4 regions of the Pantoea alfalfae genome follow, and region 1 is predicted to be linked to each of the others. Evidence: predicted binding sites of a transcription regulator. Region 1 holds the regulator's gene; each other region holds the start of a gene.
The links. Region 1 encodes sigma-54, which starts transcription at its own class of promoters, with help from an activator protein. Its sites were predicted from a motif close to GTTGGCACANNTTTCGCTNT; they were not measured.
Positions count from the first base shown of each region.

Region 1 (3,140 bases):
GGGTGTGCAGGTGTGTTTTGCACTGGTCAGCCGGAACCAGCAATGCAAACAACAGATCGACCGGCTGGTTGTCGACGGCATCAAACGCAATCGGCTGCTCGAGGCTGATAAATACCCCTACCGCACGCAGTGTATCCTCTTCCAGCTTGCCGTGAGGAATGGCTATTCCGTTACCAATACCGGTACTACCCATACGTTCGCGGGTCAGAATCGCTTCGAAAAGCGTCTGGTGCGGCAGGTTGAGCTGCTTAGCGGCCAGTTCGCTGATGATTTCCAGCGCACGTTTTTTGCTCTGGCAGTGTACGCCGCTGCGGGTGCAGTCTGGCGAAAGCACTGTGCTCAATTCCAGTGTAAGATCGTTGTTCATTATCGTTTCACTTGCGTGTTCACCAGGCCATTCACCGCCAGCGCCCTGATATGTGCGACAAACGGCGCTTGCTCAGATGACAAAACGGGGCGGATTATCCGCCCCATACTGTCGGCTCTGCGCGCCATGCGCGCGTAGCTAGCGTGAAGGTTAGTGTTTTTTCAGTTTATCTTTGTGTTTGGTCAGCTGACGGGCGAGTTTATCAATCAGCCCATCAATTGCCGCATACATATCTTCCGCTTCGGACGTGGCGTGCAGCTCGCCACCGTTCACGTGGAGTGTTGCGTCAGCCACCTGTGTGACTTTCTCAACCTTCAGGACAATATAGACCTGATTGATATGTTCAAAATAGTGTTCCAGTTTGGCAAATTTACTGTTGACGAATTCACGCAAAGGTGGCGTGATTTCAACATGTTGCCCGGTCAGGTTCAGCTGCATAGGTCTTCCTTCTCATTTCTTTCAAACCAGTTGTTTACGCTGGTTCGATGGCGGGATGGATAAAGACTCACGATATTTGGCGACGGTACGCCGTGCCACCATGATCCCCTGATCAGATAACATGGAGGTCAGTTTACTGTCGCTCAAGGGTTTGGCTGGGTTTTCCGCCGAAATTAATTTCTTCACCAGAGCCCGGATCGCGGTAGAGGAGGCTTCGCCGCCACCTTCCGTATTAACGTGGCTGGAGAAAAAGTACTTCAGTTCAAAAATGCCACGCGGGCTGTGCAGATACTTCTGCGTGGTAACACGGGAAATGGTCGATTCATGCATCTCAACGGCCTGGGCGATATCGGCCAGCACCATCGGACGCATAAATTCTTCACCCTGCTCGAAGAACGCCTGCTGCTGCTCAACGATACAGCGCGTGACTTTCAGCAGCGTGTCATTACGGCTTTCCAGACTCTTAATCAGCCAGCGCGCTTCCTGCAGATTACTGCGAATGAACTGAGTGTCGCTGTCATTGCGCGTTGCGCCACCCATTGCCGCGTAGTGCTGATTAATCTTCAGACGTGGCAGGCTGTCGGCATTGAGTTCAACCGTCCAGCGGTTGCCAACCTTACGTACCAGCACGTCGGGGATAACATATTCCGGCTCGCCAGTGTTGATCGACTGACCCGGACGCGGGTCCAGTGACTGAATCAGCAGCATCGCCTCTTTCAGCACCTCTTCTTTGAGGCGCGTGACGCGCATCAGGCTGCGGAAGTCGTGATTGGCCAGCAGATCGAGATGTTCGCTGACAATCAGGCGCGCTTCAGCCAGCATCGGTATCTCTGGTGCATACTGCGAAAGCTGAACCAGCAGACAGTCACGCAAATCGCGTGCGCCCACACCAATCGGGTCAAAACGCTGGATACGTTTCAGCACCGCCTCAACCTCATCCGCTTCAAGCTCATCGTTGCCAATGCTGTCGAGGATCTCCTCAAGCGAGACGGTGAGATATCCGGTGTCATCAATAGCATCGACGATAGACGTCGCGATTGCGCGGTCGGTATCACTGAAAGGCGTCAATTCGACCTGCCACATCAGGTAATCCTGCAGTGACTGCGTGGTTTCACCCTGATAGACAGGTAACTCATCATCCTGATAATCGGTACCCGTGCCGGAAGGGGTGCCAGCGGTGTAGATTTCATCCCAGGTGGCATCCAGCGGCAGCTCATCAGGCATCTCTTTCTGCTCAAGCGCTTCACGTGTATCCAGCGCTTCGGCTTCCGACGATTCCCGGGAGTCAATCTCATCATGCAGATCGGTCTGCTCAAGCAGTGGATTACTTTCCAGTGCAAGCTGTAACTCCTGCTGGAGTTCAAGCGTGGAGAGTTGCAGCAGACGAATCGCCTGCTGCAATTGTGGAGTCATTGCCAGCTGTTGGCTGAACCTGAGTTGTAAACCTTGCTTCATAGACAGGATGGTAGTTCCCAGGTAAACATCGGTATTAACGACACCTTATCAGAGTCTGAACTCTTCACCCAAATAAACCCGCTTAACCTGCTCATCCGCAAGAATTTCATTGGGTGTACCATGCGCAATCAGGTGGCCCTGGCTGACGATATAGGCCCGCTCACAGACCGCTAACGTTTCGCGTACGTTGTGGTCGGTAATCAAAACGCCGAGGCCGCTGTCACGCAGATGCTCAATGATCTTCTTGATGTCGATAACGGAGATAGGGTCAACCCCGGCAAAAGGTTCATCCAGCAGAATAAACTTTGGATTGGCAGCCAGCGCGCGGGCAATCTCAACACGACGTCGTTCACCACCCGACAGTGCCTGACCCATGCTGTCGCGCAGGTGCTCGATGTGAAACTCTTCCATCAGCTCACGGGCGCGATCCTGACGTTGCTCTTCGGTCAGGTCATCACGAATCTGCAGTACCGCCATCAGGTTATCGTAGACGCTGAGGCGACGGAAAATCGATGCCTCCTGCGGCAGATAGCCGATGCCACGGCGCGCACGTGCATGCAGCGGCAGGATACTGATATCTTCATCATCAATAACAATGCGGCCCGCGTCACGCGGGACAATACCTACCACCATGTAAAAGGTGGTGGTCTTACCGGCCCCGTTCGGGCCGAGCAGGCCGACAATCTCGCCGGACTTTACCTGCAGACTGACATCTTCTACCACGCGACGGCCTTTATATGCCTTCGCCAGGTTTTCTGCGATTAATGTGGCCATAGCTATCAGTTACTCTTCTTTCCGCTGTTGGACGAACCTTTATCCTGAAGTTGCGACGGCACCAGGACGGTCGTGACGCGCTTGTTCTGGCCCTGGCTGTAAGCCT
Region 1 covers NZ_CP082292.1:3,584,274-3,587,413, reverse strand. Annotated here, with positions in the region: gene ptsN (PTS IIA-like nitrogen regulatory protein PtsN) at 1-367, opposite strand, end outside; gene hpf (ribosome hibernation promoting factor) at 518-805, opposite strand; gene rpoN (RNA polymerase factor sigma-54) at 827-2,260, opposite strand; gene lptB (LPS export ABC transporter ATP-binding protein) at 2,309-3,034, opposite strand; gene lptA (lipopolysaccharide ABC transporter substrate-binding protein LptA) at 3,040-3,140, opposite strand, start outside.

Region 2 (3,140 bases), 870 kb from region 1:
CTCGTAAGGGCCATGATGACTTGACGTCATCCCCACCTTCCTCCGGTTTATCACCGGCAGTCTCCTTTGAGTTCCCGACCGAATCGCTGGCAACAAAGGATAAGGGTTGCGCTCGTTGCGGGACTTAACCCAACATTTCACAACACGAGCTGACGACAGCCATGCAGCACCTGTCTCACGGTTCCCGAAGGCACTGAGGCATCTCTGCCAGATTCCGTGGATGTCAAGAGTAGGTAAGGTTCTTCGCGTTGCATCGAATTAAACCACATGCTCCACCGCTTGTGCGGGCCCCCGTCAATTCATTTGAGTTTTAACCTTGCGGCCGTACTCCCCAGGCGGTCGACTTAACGCGTTAGCTCCGGAAGCCACTCCTCAAGGGAACAACCTCCAAGTCGACATCGTTTACGGCGTGGACTACCAGGGTATCTAATCCTGTTTGCTCCCCACGCTTTCGCACCTGAGCGTCAGTCTTTGTCCAGGGGGCCGCCTTCGCCACCGGTATTCCTCCAGATCTCTACGCATTTCACCGCTACACCTGGAATTCTACCCCCCTCTACAAGACTCAAGCCTGCCAGTTTCAAATGCAGTTCCCAGGTTAAGCCCGGGGATTTCACATCTGACTTAACAGACCGCCTGCGTGCGCTTTACGCCCAGTAATTCCGATTAACGCTTGCACCCTCCGTATTACCGCGGCTGCTGGCACGGAGTTAGCCGGTGCTTCTTCTGCGGGTAACGTCAATCGGCGCGGTTATTAACCGCACCGCCTTCCTCCCCGCTGAAAGTACTTTACAACCCGAAGGCCTTCTTCATACACGCGGCATGGCTGCATCAGGCTTGCGCCCATTGTGCAATATTCCCCACTGCTGCCTCCCGTAGGAGTCTGGACCGTGTCTCAGTTCCAGTGTGGCTGGTCATCCTCTCAGACCAGCTAGGGATCGTCGCCTAGGTGGGCCATTACCCCGCCTACTAGCTAATCCCATCTGGGTTCATCCGATAGTGAGAGGCCCGAAGGTCCCCCTCTTTGGTCTTGCGACGTTATGCGGTATTAGCCACCGTTTCCAGTGGTTATCCCCCTCTATCGGGCAGATCCCCAGACATTACTCACCCGTCCGCCACTCGTCACCCAAGGAGCAAGCTCCTCTGTGCTACCGTCCGACTTGCATGTGTTAGGCCTGCCGCCAGCGTTCAATCTGAGCCATGATCAAACTCTTCAATTTAAGTTTGATTTGCTGCAACAAGTGCAGCGATGCTCATCTGTAAAACGTCATAATGAATTTCATTATGTGTTCACTCGTGAGGCTTTGATATTTTTGTGCGTCCGGAGACGCTGATATCAATCCTGCGAGTGCCCACACAGATTGTCTGATAAATTGTTAAAGAGCAGTGCGAACAGTGCGTTAGCGTCCTGTCGCGAGGTGGCGTATATTACGCTTTCCTCCTGCAGAGTCAACCTCTATTTCAGAAGTTTTCTCCGGCGGGTCAGTCTCCTGAACCTTCAACCCGTTTCCCGTTGCCGGTGTGCCGTGTCGATGGAGGCGCATTATAGGGATCCCGTTTCAGAGCACAACCCTTTTTTAGGATCTTTTATCTGAACGGTTATAAATGATCCAGATTGATGAGATCGCCAGCGATCCGGGTCAGAATTGGCTTGTCAGCTGGCTAAAATGGCATCAGGCTGCAGTGAAAACAGAACAAAGGAGAACAAGATGACTTCCGCCCTACGTCCCTATAAAGATCTTTTCCCGCAAACTGGCCAGCGCGTGATGGTCGATCCAAGCAGTGTTGTCGTCGGTGATGTGATTATGGAGGATGATGTGAGCATCTGGCCGCTGGTTGCGATCAGGGGTGATGTGAATCAGGTCCGCATTGGTGCCCGTACTAATGTGCAGGACGGCAGTGTTCTGCACGTCACACATAAATCAGCCGCCAACCCGCTGGGCTTTCCTCTTATTATTGGCGAGGACGTCACCGTCGGGCATAAAGCGATGCTACACGGCTGTACCATTGGCGATCGCGTGCTGGTCGGAATGGGATCGATTCTGCTGGATGGCGTAATAGTAGAAGAAGAGGTGATGATTGGTGCCGGAAGCCTGGTGCCGCCCGGTAAAAGACTGGAGAGCGGCTATCTCTATCTGGGTAGCCCGGTAAAGCAGGTCAGGCCGCTGAATGACAGTGAGAAGGAAGGTCTGCGCTATTCCGCCAATAACTATGTTGGCTGGAAAGAGGATTATCTGGCGGGAGATAGCCAGACCCAGCCCTGAGCATCCACGTTATCCTGACGAACAGCCGCTTCGGCCTCATCTTCCAGATCCCAACGATGGTGCCGAAACAGCGCCATCGCCTCCCCTTTACCAAAACGTGAAGCCAGCGAATCGCGGCTGATTGCACAATTCAGCCGCATGCCATTGACCAGTACTGGAAAACAGACTGCGTTTAGTTCAGCGTCATAGGTTTCCTCATCCGGGAACTGTATCGCCTGATTCATGGCTGCATGTTCTGCTTAAGCTGAGCAATCACCGGCGTGATTTCCGGCATCACACCGTGCCATAGATAGAAGGAATGCGCAGCCTGCCCCACCAGCATCCCCAGTCCATCGGCCAGATGATGAGTCCCCTGCGCCTGACACCCGCATAAAAAAGGCGTTAGCCCGCTTTGGTAAAACATGTCATAACAGCGCACATCTGAATGGATTACTTCTGCAGGTAAAGGAGGCGTTTCTCCATTCACACCACTTGACGTGGCGTTGATGATCAGATTAAAGCGCTGATCCGTCAGTTGCTCAAAACCAGATGCCCGGATACTCCCGCTCGCGCTAAACAGGTTCGCCAGCTCTTCAGCGCGCGCGGCTGTACGATTGACGACGGTAAGCGTCACGCCTGCTGAAAGCAGCGGCAGAATGACACCGCGAGCGGCCCCGCCCGCTCCCACCAGCAAGACATTATCGCCAGCGTTGATCATATTTAGCCGTTCAAGATCGCTTAACAAGCCGATACCATCCGTGTTGTCTCCCAGGATTTGCCCATCACTGAGCTTTTTGACGGTGTTTACCGCACCGGACAGAGCTGCACGTTCGCTGAGCTGATCGGCAAATTCCCATGCCTGCTGTTTGAAAGGTAACGTCACGTTGGCACCACGACCTC
Region 2 covers NZ_CP082292.1:480,324-483,463, reverse strand. Annotated here, with positions in the region: rRNA gene K6R05_RS02355 (16S ribosomal RNA) at 1-1,217, opposite strand, end outside; gene K6R05_RS02350 (gamma carbonic anhydrase family protein) at 1,707-2,261, shown strand; gene K6R05_RS02345 (DUF1488 family protein) at 2,228-2,485, opposite strand; gene aroE (shikimate dehydrogenase) at 2,482-3,140, opposite strand, start outside.
Region 2: the regulator sigma-54 is predicted to act here: its motif matches at 1,415-1,434, upstream of K6R05_RS02350 (gamma carbonic anhydrase family protein).

Region 3 (3,140 bases), 570 kb from region 1:
TAACGCACCGCCTACACCGACATAGCCACAGGCTGGGGTAATCGCGACCAGACCGGCAATAAAGCCTGAGCAGGCACCCAGCAGTGAAGGCTTACCCCGTACCGCCCACTCACCAAAGGTCCATGCCAGTACCGCACCTGCTGTTGCAACCACGGTGTTAAGGAAAGCCAGCGCGGCGATTTCGTTCGCTGCTGAAGCTGAACCGGCATTAAAGCCAAACCAGCCAACGTACAGAATAGCGGTGCCGGTAAAGACCATCGGCAGGTTGTGGGGTTTGAATGCCTCTTTACCAAATCCCGCACGTTTGCCCACCAGATATGCACCAACCAGACCCGCTATAGCGGCGTTAATATGCACCACGGTACCGCCAGCGAAATCCAGTGCGCCATCCTGTGCCAGGAAACCGCCCGCCCAGACCATGTGTGCAATAGGTAAATATGAAAGCGTCAGCCAGACACCGACGAAGATCAATACGGCAGAGAAACGGATACGCTCTGCAATGGCACCAACAATCAGGCCCACGGTAATACAGGCAAACGAGGCCTGGAATGCTACATGGATATACTGATAGAAACTGCCCATAACGGCGGTAAGCTGAATGTTTTTCAGCATGGCCCAGCCAAAGCCGCCGAAAAAGGCGTTACCTTCACTGAATGCCAGGGAGTAGCCGTAGACCACCCACAGCACGCACACCAGCGAGAAGGTGACAGCAACCTGCGTCAGCATCGACAGAACGTTTTTGCCACGAATCAGACCGCCGTAAAACAGCGCAATACCTGGAATTGACATAAAGAGCACCAGCGCGGTGCAAATCATCATAAATGCGTTATCAGCCTTGTCCGCAACGGCAGGCGCAGCCATTGCGAGTGAGGGTAACAGTGCCAGACTGGTGAGGCCCAGCTTAGTGAAAATTTTATTCATTTTTATTCCATCCCATCACAGTACTGAGTCTTAATTACAGAGCGGCTTCGTCGGTTTCGCCGGTACGAATACGGATGACGCGCTGCAGTTCAGCCACGAAAATTTTACCGTCGCCAATTTTGCCGGTGTAAGCCGCTTTACTGATGACATCCACCACTTCGTCTAACTGATCGTCGGCAATGGCGATATCAATTTTGACCTTTGGCAGGAAGTTCACGCTGTACTCTGCGCCACGATAGAGCTCTGCATGGCCTTTCTGACGACCAAAACCTTTCACTTCGGAGACGGTCAGTCCCTGAATGCCGATAGAGGATAAAGCTTCACGTACATCCTCCAGTTTGAATGGCTTAATTACGACGGTAACCAGCTTCATTGGATCCCCTCCAGCGAGTAAATAGGTAACGTTTACGGACACGCAGGGATATAAGCAAAGCCTGTGCCAGAGTGTAAAAGTGCCCTTAATCAGTGAGTCAGGCGAGACAGAGCAAGGGATGCTTCAGGGAAGATATGAATGAGAATGGGTGTGTGACAGGGATCGCAGGCTGAGACTGCACTCCTTTGGTGCTCCAGGCGTCAAAGGAGTGCATTTATACAGATTATTCCGATAAAGCTGCGCAAAAAAGGTGCAAGTCAGCTTTCAGATGTTACAGGTACGCCCGACGCCAGATCTTCCCCTGCCTGCTGCAGCTGATACATCTGCCAGTAGCGTCCCTGCAGCGCCAGCAGTTGCTGATGGGTGCCCTGCTCAACCACACGACCACGATGCAGCACCAGAATCTTATCCGCATCGATAATCGTTGAGAGGCGGTGAGCGATCACCACCAGCGTGCTGTGTTGCCTTAGTGTCGCAAGCGTCTGCTGAATCGCCTGCTCGGTGCCGGAGTCGATGTTAGCGGTTGCCTCGTCGAGGATCAGAATCTGCGGCAGATCAACCAGTACCCGGGCCAGCGCCAGCAGCTGTTTCTGCCCGACCGACAGGTTATTGCCCTGCTCGCCCAGTCGGGTGTGAATCCCCTCCGGCAGGGCATGCGCCAGCGGTGCCAGTTGCACCTGTTCCAGCACTGTCCAGACAGCCTCTTCGCTGATGTCGCGGCCCAGCCGCACATTGGCCAGCAGCGTATCGGCCAGCACCACCGGATCCTGCTGCACCATCGCGATACCGCGTCGCAGCACGGCGTGGCTCAAGCCGCCAATCGGGCGATCATCAATACGGATTTCGCCACGCGTCACCGGGTAATAACCCATTAACAGATTAGCCAGGGTACTTTTGCCACTGCCGGTATGGCCCACCAGCGCCACAAACTCACGCGGTGCGACTTCAAGATTGATATCACTCAGCACATCACGATTTTCACGGTAGGCAAAACTGAGATTGTTCAGGGCAATACGACCTGAAGCCAGTGGCTGCTGATCGGCCCCATACTGCTGCTGGGCGGCATCCATCAGCTCGAAAATACGCTCACCGGAAACCACCGCCTGCTGCAGCATCGACTGCTGGGTGGTCAGCTCAATCAGTGGCTCATTCAGACGGCCCAGGTAAGTAATAAAGGCATAGAGCACCCCCACTTCAAACACACCAGGCACAGAGAAACTGAACAGAATCAGCAGCCCGCACAAGACCATCGCTGAAAACAGGCTCAACAGCGGACGCAGCAGAAAGCCATCGAGGCGCAGCGTCTCCATTCGCGCCAGATAGTGAGAGCGGCTCGCTTCGCCCATGCGCTCACCAAATCGTGCCTGCTGACGAAACTGCTGAATCACACTCATGCCGCTGATCACTTCATTGAAGCCGTTGTTGATGTCAGCCAGATAGCTGCGAACCCGTCGGGCAATCGGCGTGCTGTAACGCTGATAGATGAACATCACTATCAGTACCAGCGGGAAGATCATCATTGCTACCAGCGCCATGCGCCAGTCAAGACTGAACATGGCCACCATCATGGCGCCGACCAGCGCAGCGCTACGCAGTACGGTTGAAACCACTGTGACATAAAGATCGCGGATCACTTCGGTGTCATTCGTCACGCGCGAAATAATCTGCCCGACCGGCTGAGTATCAAAGGCGCTCAGCGGCTGACAAAGCGCAGCATTCATCACGTCACTGCGTAACCGCTGCACCACACCAATCGCAGCGCGATTAAACAGCAGCGCCTGCCAGTAGTGCAGCCCGGCGGCCAGTAGCTGAAGCAGGACAAAGCTGATGACCAGACCGGCCACCA
Region 3 covers NZ_CP082292.1:3,010,168-3,013,307, forward strand. Annotated here, with positions in the region: gene amtB (ammonium transporter AmtB) at 1-921, opposite strand, end outside; gene glnK (P-II family nitrogen regulator) at 956-1,294, opposite strand; gene K6R05_RS14245 (SmdB family multidrug efflux ABC transporter permease/ATP-binding protein) at 1,552-3,140, opposite strand, start outside.
Region 3: the regulator sigma-54 is predicted to act here: its motif matches at 1,346-1,365, upstream of glnK (P-II family nitrogen regulator).

Region 4 (3,140 bases), 430 kb from region 1:
CAGCCAGCGCGGCGCACTGACCGCCTGTTGCAGCGGCAGGCCCTGAATCACATGGCGGGTGAAAATCGCCGCCTGGGTCTGCGGCTGTCCATCGCCGCCCATCGCGCCATACACCATTGTCCGGCCATCTTTCAGCCGTGCGGCGGCGGGATTCAGGGTATGAAATGGCTGCTTGCCGGGCGCAAGGGCCAGCAGATGCTCAGGGTCGAGGCTGAACGCCGCGCCCCGGTTCTGCCAGGTAACGCCCGTGCCGGGCAGCACCACACCACTGCCAAACTCGTGATAGATGCTCTGAATAAAAGAGACAGCCAGACCGCTGCTTTCCATTACGCCCATCCAGACCGTATCGCCCGGTCCGCGTCCGCTGCCCCAGGCGGCGGCCTCGCCATCGGCGATCTGGCTGGCGAGCGTGGCGAGGTGATCGCTTTCCAGCAGCGCCTGCAAATCTTCGGTGACGTGACGCGGATCGGTGATGTGTTTGTCGCGCAGGGCAAAGGCTTTTTTGGTGGCTTCAACGATGCGGTGCACCGTCTGTGCGTCGTCAGCCTCGGCCATCTCCAGGCGATCGGTGATGCCGAGGATCGCCAGCGACACGACGCCCTGGGTCGGCGGAGCGATATTCCAGATGTCGCCTTCGCTGTGGGCGAGATGCAGCGGAGTCGTGCGACGGGCGCGATGCTGCTGCAGATCGGACAGCGTCACCGGCATGCCCAGCGTCGCCATCTCGTCGGCCATATGGTGAGCCAGCGGACCGCGATAAAAGCTGTCGAGTCCCTCTTCGGTGAGCTGGCTCAGGGTATTCGCTAGCGCGGGCTGGGTAAAACGGCTGCCCGGCTGCGGCACATCGCCGTCGGGCATAAAATGGGCACTAAAGCCGGGCTGATGCTGCAACTCACTGCGGAAGTTCGTGGTCGCGGCGGTCTGTGAGGCGCTCACCGGAATGCCGTCGGCGGCGTAGCGAATCGCATCCCGCAGCAGACGGGCCAGCGGCAGTGGCGGGGTGCCCATCTCCGCAGAGAGCGTCAGGGCCTCCTGCCAGCCGCTGACCGTACCGGCCACCGTCAGCGCCGCTTTCGGCCCACGATGGGGGATCTTCGGGTGATCGGCGTAAAAATCGCGGTGAGCCAGCGAACCGGCGGCACCGCTGGCGTCGATAGCGACAGGGCCGCCGCCGGGCGGCAGAATCAGCCAGAAGCCATCGCCGCCCAGTCCGTTCATGTGCGGATAGACCACAGCGATAGTCGCGGCAGCGGCTACCATCGCTTCAATGGCATTACCGCCATCACGCAGCACCGCGAGCGCACTTTCACTCGCCAGATGGTGTGGCGTTACCGCCATCCCCTGCGGGGCCATATTGCTTTGAATCATCTTTTTCTCGTTCTTTGGGTGACAGAACCCATAACAAAGCAAGAGCTGTTCCAGTTTTCATGCTCCGCTGACGATGCACCGGTTAACCTGGCGTAAATTGTGCTAGCTTCTGCTGAAACAAAAGTTACAGGACGCCTTATGAAACAGCTTGATGAACGACTCAGAAGTCACTATGCCCAGCTCTCTCCGCAGGAGCAGCGTATTGCCGACTTCGTGTTTGACCACTTCGATGATCTGATCAGCTACAACAGCGCCGAGCTGGCGCGGCTCAGTGGCGTGTCGAAAGCCACAGTCAGTCGACTGTTTAAGCGTCTGGGCTATGAGAAGTACAAGGATATGCGTGATGAGCTTCGCATCCTGCGCCAGAGCGGCATGCCGCTGACCGATAACCGGGATGCGGTGCAGGGCAATACGCTGCTGGCACGTCATTACAAGCAGGAGATGGCTAATCTGACGCAGTGGGTAAACAGCCTGGATGCCCGGCACTTTAACGAGGTGATTCAGCAGCTGGCGCAGGCTAAACGTCTCTTTATCATCGGCATGCGCAACGCCTATCCGGTAGCGCTGCATCTGCGACAGCAGCTGGTACAGGCGCGTTCGCAGGTGCATATTCTGCCGCAGCCGGGCCAGACGCTGGCTGAGGAGCTGGTGGATATCACGCCGGACGATATGGTCATTGTGATGGCGTTTCGTCGTCGTCCGCGCATCATTCGCCCACTGATGCAGCAGCTGCAGACGGCTGGCATCCCGCTGCTGGCGCTGTGTGAGCCACAGGCGCAGACGGTGATTGCGCTGGCACGCTGGCAGCTCTGTACGCCGCTCGACAGCGTTTCCGCCTTCGACAGTTACAGTGCCGCCATGAGCCTGGTTAACCTGATCGCCAATGCGCTGCTGCATGAAATGCTGGCACAGGGACGCCAGCGGATTCATCAGATCGCCGACCTTTACCAGCAGTTTGACGAGCTGGAGCACCGTTAACAGGCACCGTTTTGGTGCTTTGCCCCATTTCAGAACACCCCTTCCGCGGCGTGATTGCCCCGATTACGCCCTATTTCCGTAGAACTCTCTGTCGCTTAACCCTTTTTCTGTTGCCGCCCGGGTTGGCACATTAGTTGCAGATTGCTTGTCAAAGAATCTTTTGTTTCACGTTAATCTCACCGGGGTGCATAATGAAAAAAGTTTTGATGGCGGTTGCGACAGCGGCATTACTGATGGCACAAACGGGCAGTGCGCTGGCCGATCAATTGCAGGATATCCAGAAGCGCGGCGTCATCCGCGTCGCCGTGCCGCAGGATTTCCCGCCGTTTGGCTCGGTCGGCACTGACCTGCAGCCGCAGGGATATGACATCGACACGGCGAAATATCTGGCAAAGCAGATGAAACTTAAGTTGCAGCTGGTGCCGGTCAGCAGTGCCAACCGCGTGCCTTATCTGCAAACCGACAAGGTCGATCTGGTTATCTCCAGCATGGGTAAAAACCCCGAGCGTGAAAAGGTGATCGACTTTACCCGCGCCTATGCGCCGTTCTTTCTGGGCGTCTTCGGTCCGAAAGGCGATGAAATTAAAGCGGCGTCGGCTCTGAGCGGCAAGTCGATTGGCGTCACGCGCGGTGCGGTAGAGGACATGGTGCTCAGCGAAGTGGCCCCGAAAGATGCGCAGGTGAAACGCTATGAAGACAACAACACCACCTTGTCTGCGTATCTCTCCGGTCAGGTGCAGTATGTTGCGACCGGCAACCTGGTCGTCGCCGCCATTGCGCGCCAGAATCCGGCC
Region 4 covers NZ_CP082292.1:3,151,691-3,154,830, reverse strand. Annotated here, with positions in the region: gene K6R05_RS14915 (gamma-glutamyltransferase family protein) at 1-1,368, opposite strand, end outside; gene hpxU (MurR/RpiR family transcriptional regulator HpxU) at 1,507-2,346, shown strand; gene K6R05_RS14905 (transporter substrate-binding domain-containing protein) at 2,538-3,140, shown strand, end outside.
Region 4: the regulator sigma-54 is predicted to act here: its motif matches at 1,404-1,423, upstream of K6R05_RS14915 (gamma-glutamyltransferase family protein).